Regions from separate parts of the Paenarthrobacter sp. MSM-2-10-13 genome, predicted to be linked through region 3. Evidence: riboswitches for the same ligand, from Rfam matches in the RefSeq annotation. Region 3 holds a riboswitch; each other region holds the start of a gene.
The links. Region 3 has a riboswitch for cyclic di-AMP ahead of HAV21_RS16455 (hypothetical protein). Riboswitches for the same ligand answer to the same signal wherever they lie in the genome.
Positions count from the first base shown of each region.

Region 1: another riboswitch for cyclic di-AMP. It lies ahead of HAV21_RS10120 (C40 family peptidase); the one in region 3 lies ahead of HAV21_RS16455 (hypothetical protein).
Region 2: another riboswitch for cyclic di-AMP. It lies ahead of HAV21_RS20190 (hypothetical protein); the one in region 3 lies ahead of HAV21_RS16455 (hypothetical protein).

Region 1 is NZ_JAAOXO010000003.1:396,682-398,937, forward strand. It holds gene HAV21_RS10115 (NlpC/P60 family protein) at 1-331, opposite strand, end outside; gene HAV21_RS10120 (C40 family peptidase) at 430-1,173, opposite strand; cyclic di-AMP (ydaO/yuaA leader) riboswitch at 1,178-1,346, opposite strand; gene HAV21_RS10125 (M23 family metallopeptidase) at 1,485-2,256, opposite strand, start outside.
Region 2 is NZ_JAAOXO010000014.1:90,183-92,438, forward strand. It holds gene HAV21_RS20185 (HAMP domain-containing sensor histidine kinase) at 1-671, shown strand, start outside; cyclic di-AMP (ydaO/yuaA leader) riboswitch at 746-926, shown strand; gene HAV21_RS20190 (hypothetical protein) at 932-1,795, shown strand; gene HAV21_RS20195 (glycosyltransferase) at 2,006-2,256, shown strand, end outside.
Region 3 is NZ_JAAOXO010000009.1:106,386-108,641, forward strand. It holds gene HAV21_RS16450 (ATP-dependent DNA ligase) at 1-866, opposite strand, end outside; cyclic di-AMP (ydaO/yuaA leader) riboswitch at 1,106-1,254, shown strand; gene HAV21_RS16455 (hypothetical protein) at 1,257-2,256, shown strand, end outside.

The sequences.
Region 1 (2,256 bases), on a different contig from region 3:
CTTCTTCCACCACAACGGGAGCCGGAGCTTCCACGGTGGTGACCACGGGACGCTCGTAAGAGATAGCCACAGTGGAGTCGGCCGCGATGGTGGCCTGCACTACGGACTGGACGTCCAATGTGGACGTGGAGGTCGACTCACGATCAACGTTGGTCTCGGCTGCGTTGGCCGCGATGCCGCTGGTCAGGACCAGGCCTGAAGCTGCGGCGATCACTGCTGCCTGGCGGCCAACGCCACCGGCGTTGGAGCTGACAGCCTTGGCAATGACGGCAAGCGAGCTGGTCTTGGGGGCCTCAGCGCGGTGCCGTGCAAGCTTGTTTGCACTGGTCATGATTTTCTCTTTTCGTATCCGAGCGCCGTTGGGTGCACACGGGTAGCGGGTAGGACCGGCATTGCGGGCATGCCGGCCCACCCCGAGCCGGATTGTTTCTAGCGGAGGGTGTAGAACGAGGAGGTGCCGGTGGACGCTACGGAGTGCAGCAGCGTTCCCTGGCCGGGGTTCAAAGCGCTGATCATCATGCCATTGCCGACGTAGATGCCCACATGGGCTCCGCCGTTCTGCATGACGAGGTCGCCGGGAGAAGGAGTGCTGGTGGGCGTCATAGCCGTCCAGGCGTTCACGCGGGGGATGCTGATGCCTGCCTGGGCGTAGACCCACTGGGTGAAGCCGGAGCAGTCCCAGCCGTTAGGTGTTGTTCCGCCCCAAACGTACGGGGAGCCGATGCCGGTGTAGGCAATAGCAGCAAGGCCGGAAGCAGCTGCGCTGGCAGCCGGGTCCTTGGCCTCGGAGGACTTAGCCGTCACGGCTTCAGGGGCTTCGTCCGTGGTGGCCGTTGCTCGTTCGGTAACCTGCGCTGCGCGCTGGACTACCTTGGGGGCTTCCTTGGTGGCCACGGTGGGGCTCTCGAAGGAAACGGTGGCTGTTGGCTCTGCGGTAACCACTGCCGTTACAACCAGCTGCTGGGTGCTGGAGGCTTCAGTCTTGGAAACATCGGCGTCGGCTGCCTGTGCGGGCAATCCGACGGTGAGGACGAGGCCTGAGGCTGCGGCCAGAACGATGGCCTGACGGCTCATGGTTCCGGCGTTGGTGGATACAGCCTTGGAAAGCGTGTTCAACGGGTTCGTGCGAACCGTTTGGGCGCGATGGCGCGCAGGGGTAGTGCGTGATGACACGTAGGTAGCCTCTCCCAATGCCTGCGAGGTGAGCTGTCGGATTCGGATGGGAGTCATCCGGCCGCGCCGCTTCCAAGGAAGTTTTGCGACTTAACCCCAAGGCCTTCTCACGAAGACCAGAAGTGGTTCCCCCGCCCCTGCCAGACGATTTATGCGAACGGACCTTGAGAGGTGGCAGAGCTAGGCAATCCACTCAAGTGCACCGGCCCCCTAAAAAGCCGATGCGCTCTGTACGCTACAACAGTTGAACGCAAATGTCACATTCAGGTCACGGGATGTCCCGCACATGCGAGAGGCGACCATCAGATTGGTTAGAGCCAGCCCATGGGGTCTACTACTTCACCGTTGACCTGAACCTCGAAGTGGAGGTGGCAGCCGGTTGAAGCGCCCGTGGTGCCGCTCAGCGCGACGGTATCGCCACGGTTGACGGTTTGTCCCACCTGGACGGTGAAGGACGACAGGTGGTTGTACGTGGTCTCGAGGCCGTTGCCGTGGTCGATAACCACACGGTTGCCTCCGCCATATTCGTGCCATCCGGCGAAAGTGACCTTGCCGGTTGCTGCTGCGTGGACAGCGGTGCCGCACTGGGCAACGAAGTCCTGGCCCCGGTGGAAGTCGCCGGCGCCGCCCGTGAGGGGGCTGACACGGTAGCCGAAGGGCGATGCCGTGGTAAGTGTGTCAAGGGGGCTGGCCATGGTGCCAACGGATGACGCGCGCTGGATGCTTCCGGCCGACTGGGCGCTGAGCAGTTGCTTCAACTTCCCATCGGGGTCAGCGGCAGTGGCGACTGCGGCTCGGCTGAAGTCGATCTTTGCCGACGCTGCCGCGGAAACCTCGGGCTGGCTGCCCGCGGGGGCTGCGACGGCGAGGGCGGACTCGGTCTGGCCCGATTCCGAGGTGGCCATGACCGGGCTGGTGGCCGGCAGGCCGACAGTCAGGGCAAGCCCGGTGGCGGCAAGCGCAACACCGGCCTTCTGCCCGACGCCGCTGGCAGCGGCGAAGTCGGCAACCTGGCGCAGGGGGCTCTTACGGCGGCGCACTTGACGCTCGGTGGCGCGGGGCCGGATCTCCGTGACGACGGTG
Region 2 (2,256 bases), on a different contig from region 3:
CACCGCTCACCGCGATCCGAGGCTACACGGAGTTGCTGAGGATGACCGAGACCTTCACCGACGATGGCCGCAAGTCGCTGGCAAGGGTCCAAAGCCAATCCGAGCGAATGACCACGTTGGTGGAGGACCTTCTTCTGCTGGCGCGCCTGGACGAGGGCCAGCCCGTGAAAGTCGAGGACGTTGACCTGACCCAGTTGGTGATCGAAACCGTCAGCGATGAGAAGGTCATGGCGCCGGATCACATCTGGCACCTCCAGCTCCCCGATGAACCTGTGACGGTTCGCGGCGATGTAACGCAATTGCACCAGGTGCTTGCCAACCTGCTGTCCAACGCGCGCAAACACACCGATCCCGGCACCACCGTGGTGACAGGCGTCATGCTCTCTGCTGATGGCAGCGCAGTGGTAACAGTCACGGACAACGGCCCGGGCATTCCGGTCGATTTCCAAGGCCGGATCTTCTCCCGTTTTGCCCGCGCTGATGCCGCGAGATCGGGTTCTGAAGGCACCTCGGGACTGGGCCTTTCCATTGTGGATTCGATTGTTGCCGCCCATGGTGGCACCGTGGAGGTGACGTCCAGGCCCGGGCGCACTGAGTTCGCGCTGCGACTTCCCACGGTAAGCACCGGAGAAAGTCAGGCACGCCGGCAAGGCGACTCACCGGCGTCGTGATCTCTGTTACCTAAATGTGACTTCTGAAGAAACCTCCTGTACCGTCGAAAGGGTGGGTTTCCCCAAGGACCCACATCCGGGATGCGCCGAGCTCTGCCACTTCCCGGAGTCCGTTCTTCTTTGAGGCAGAGACGGGGGACCCACAGTCTCCGGGCCTGGCAATGTGCCGCCCTAGGGGTGAAGCCGCAGCGTGACGCGCGGCCGGATGACCTCATCCGAACCCGACAGCTAACTCCGCAGGCGCTGAGAGGTCACACAACATGTCTGAATTTAACGATCAGACGCGCCCTTCTGCGCGTCACCGCGACGAACACAACGCACCGCTCACCAAGTCGCAGTCCGTCCTCAAGAACGCTGCCCGCCAGGGTAAGTCCGGCCACCGCATGTCAGTCGTAGCCGGCGTTGTTGCAGCCGCACTGGGTGTTGCATCGCTCGGAACCGCCGCAAACGCCGCGTTGACTCTCCCTGAGGCGAGCCGCGTTGCCGGGACCCAGGCTGCTGCCCAGGTCAGCGCCAACAAGTCAGCTGAAATCTCCGCTTCCTTGGATGCTGCCGCCGCCAAGGGCGCAGCTGACCGGGCTGCCGCGGACAAGGCAGCTGCTGAGAAGGCCGCTGCCGACAAGGCTGCCGCTGACCAGGCCGCTGCTGAGAAGGCTGCCGCTGACGCTGCAGCCAAGCAAGCCGCCGACGCCGCTGCCGCCCAAGCCGCAGCTGAGAAGGCTGCCGCTGACGCTGCAGCCAAGCAAGCCGCCGACGCCGCTGCTGCCGCCGCCGCTGCGGAAGCTGCAGCTGCCGCAGCCGCCCCGAAAGCCGTGGACGACCCCGCCGCCGCCAAGGCCTACGCCGCCAGCATCCTGGGCAACTACGGCTGGAGCGCAGCTGAGATGACCGCACTGAACACCCTGTGGGAGAAGGAATCCAACTGGAGGACAACTGCCACCAACGCTTCCAGCGGCGCGTATGGCATTGTCCAGTCCCTCCCGGCCGGCAAGATGGCCTCCGCTGGTGCTGACTGGCAGACCAACTACCAGACCCAGATCAAGTGGGGCCTGAACTACATCAAGGAGCGCTACGGATCCCCGTCCGCCGCTCTGGGCTTCCACTTGGCCAACAACTGGTACTAGCCAGACCGCTTCATTGCCGCGCCCGTTCCCGCCGTCCGCCCCAGTACCCACTGGAGCGGATGGCGGGAACGGGTGCGGCTTTTGCTGTTTCACAGGCGCCACCCGTGGTTCACAGGCGCTGCCCATGGTTCACAGGCGCCACCCGTGGTTCACAGCGCGGTCACAGCCTCCGCCTAAAGCCCACATAATCGGCCGTTGCATGCTGGACATATGACGCTCACAGCTCCCCGGCCAGCACTGCATAGGACGGTGCAAGGCCCTCCCGCCAGCACACCCGCGCTGGCTCCCGTCCTGGACATCGCCATACCCGTGTTCAACCAGGAAGTCCGCCTGGAAGAAGACGTTCGCAGGCTACACGGGCACCTTGCAGACACTCTTCCGCACACCTTCCGGATCACTGTGGTGGACAACGCCAGCACGGACGGCACCCTGCGGATCGCCGAACGCCTGGCGAGGGAATT
Region 3 (2,256 bases):
CCGCTCCAGCGGCTTTGGGCGCCCGGCATGCGTGAACCCCCGGCAGCCTCGTCCTGCCTGGCCCATTCGCCCCACGGGTGTTGGTCGAGTTCAATCTGATACGGCTCAAGCTCAGCCACCAAGGCCTCGCGCTTGGCCATGGGAAACGATGCCACTACTCCCACGTGATGCAGCCGGCCGGTGTCATCGTGCAGGCCAAGCAGCATGGAGCCCACTACTTTCGCGGTCTTGTGCCAGCGGAACCCAGCCACCACGCAATCGGCCGTGCGCTCGTGTTTGGTCTTGAACATCACCCGCTTGTTCGGGAGGTACGCCCCATCCAGTGGTTTGGACAGCACACCATCCAGGCCCGCGCCCTCCAGTTGTACGAACCACTCCTGTGCCCGTTCCAGATCAGTCACCGCAGGAGTCACATACACAGGCGGCTCGGCCTCGGCGAGCGCACGTTCCAAGATGGCCCGGCGCTCGGAGAACGGCTTGTCCATGAGGTTCTGATCGCCTAGCGCGAGGATGTCGAACGCAATCATGGACGCCGGGGTCTTCTCAGCAAGCATACGGACGCGGCTGTCGGCGGGGTGGATCCGCTGCTGGAGCACCTCGAATTCGAGCCGGCCACCCTCGATCAGGACGATTTCGCCGTCAATCACGCATTTGTCCGGCAGGTTCTTCCTGAGGGCATCCACCACCTCGGGGAAGTAGCGGGTCATGGGCTTCTCGTTGCGGCTGCCCAGGACGATCTCGTCGCCGTCCTTGAAGACGATGGTCCGGAAGCCGTCCCATTTGGGCTCATAGTGCCCAACTTCGGGGATGGTCGGAACGGATTTGGCGAGCATGGGCGAGACGGGTGGCATCACAGGCAGGTCCATAGACAATGTCTACCCGCCGGTGCGCGCCGAAGCTAGTGTTGGCCAGGGATATCTTGGTCGAGCGGCCCAGCGAGTGCCGCCCAGCACCGGCCCCGAAGCCTAAGCGCTAGAAGCCTACCGCTTAGGCTGAACTACCGCCCGTTACATTAATGTGACTTTACTTTCCGGCTCATGTACCGTCGTAGGGCGACCCATATCTCCGCTGGGCCGCTTCCGGATTGACGCCGAGCTCTGCCGCAATCCGGGATCCGCCAGACCCGCGGCAGAGACGGGGGACCCAGGTTCCCGGGCTTGTTACCCACAAGCCCTTGGGGTGAAGCCGCCTTGCGCGGCCGGACGGCCTCGTCCGAACCCGACAGCTAACCTCGAAGGCGTTGAGAGGCAACCACCATGTCCCCAACCATGGATCAGCCGCGCCGCGCCCAGACTGAAGGCGAGCGCACCAAGCCAACCGGACGCCGTCGGGCCCAACCCAGCGGATTCCTTGACAACGCGCCGGCAGATTCCGCCGCCGTCAGCGGAACGTCAAGCACGACGCCGGAACCCGCCACGGCGGCCATGCCCGCCGCGGTGAAACCCACCACGCGTGCGGAAATCCGTGCAGCCGAGCGCGAGCGTGCAGCCCGGGCCGTACTCGCGCCCGAGGAATCGGCGGCAGCTCCGAAGTCCACCACACCGGGACCACCTACCGCAGCCATCCCCATCGTTCCGCCGGCCAGCCAGAAACCCGATTCACGGGAATCCAGTAGCCAGGAACCCGCCACCACGGCTATTCCAGTAGTGCAGCCTGCAACGCCGGAACCCGCAACTGCGGCCATTCCCGTAGTCACTGCCCGCGATGAGTCCGCGCGCACGCCGGAACCCACGGAGTCCCCGCGCAAGGACGCTGAGTCCCCGCGCGGCAAGTCTCCGGCTCAGGTGGCCGCAGCCGCTACAGCCTCGGCATCATTGGCTAGCCGCCGGGACGTTCGAAAGCCAGCCGCTGCGCCCACCACCAAGTCCGGTTTTGGCGCCACATCCTCGTTCGGCCGTGAGCCGTTCGGCCGCGAACCACAGGCCGCCCTGCGCAAGGCGGCTTCGGTCAAACACATGAGCCAGCGCATGGCCGTGGTGGCGGGGGCCCTTGGCCTCGTGCTGACAGCCGGCGCTTTGGGGCCGGCCCTCGAACTTCCGTTCTTCGGCCAGGAAACCCCGTCGCAGGAAGCCGGCGGGGGCGAAGGCCGCACCTCGGGTTCGGCATCGCCCGGGCCCAAGGCTTCCTACACCACGGCGTCGTCGCCATCGGCCACCACGCCATCCTCAGCAACAGGGGCAACGGCTTCCTCCGAGGCCGGCCAGCCCGCGACAATCGCGGAGGCACCCGGGGCGGTGTCGCCGTCGTCGACTCCCA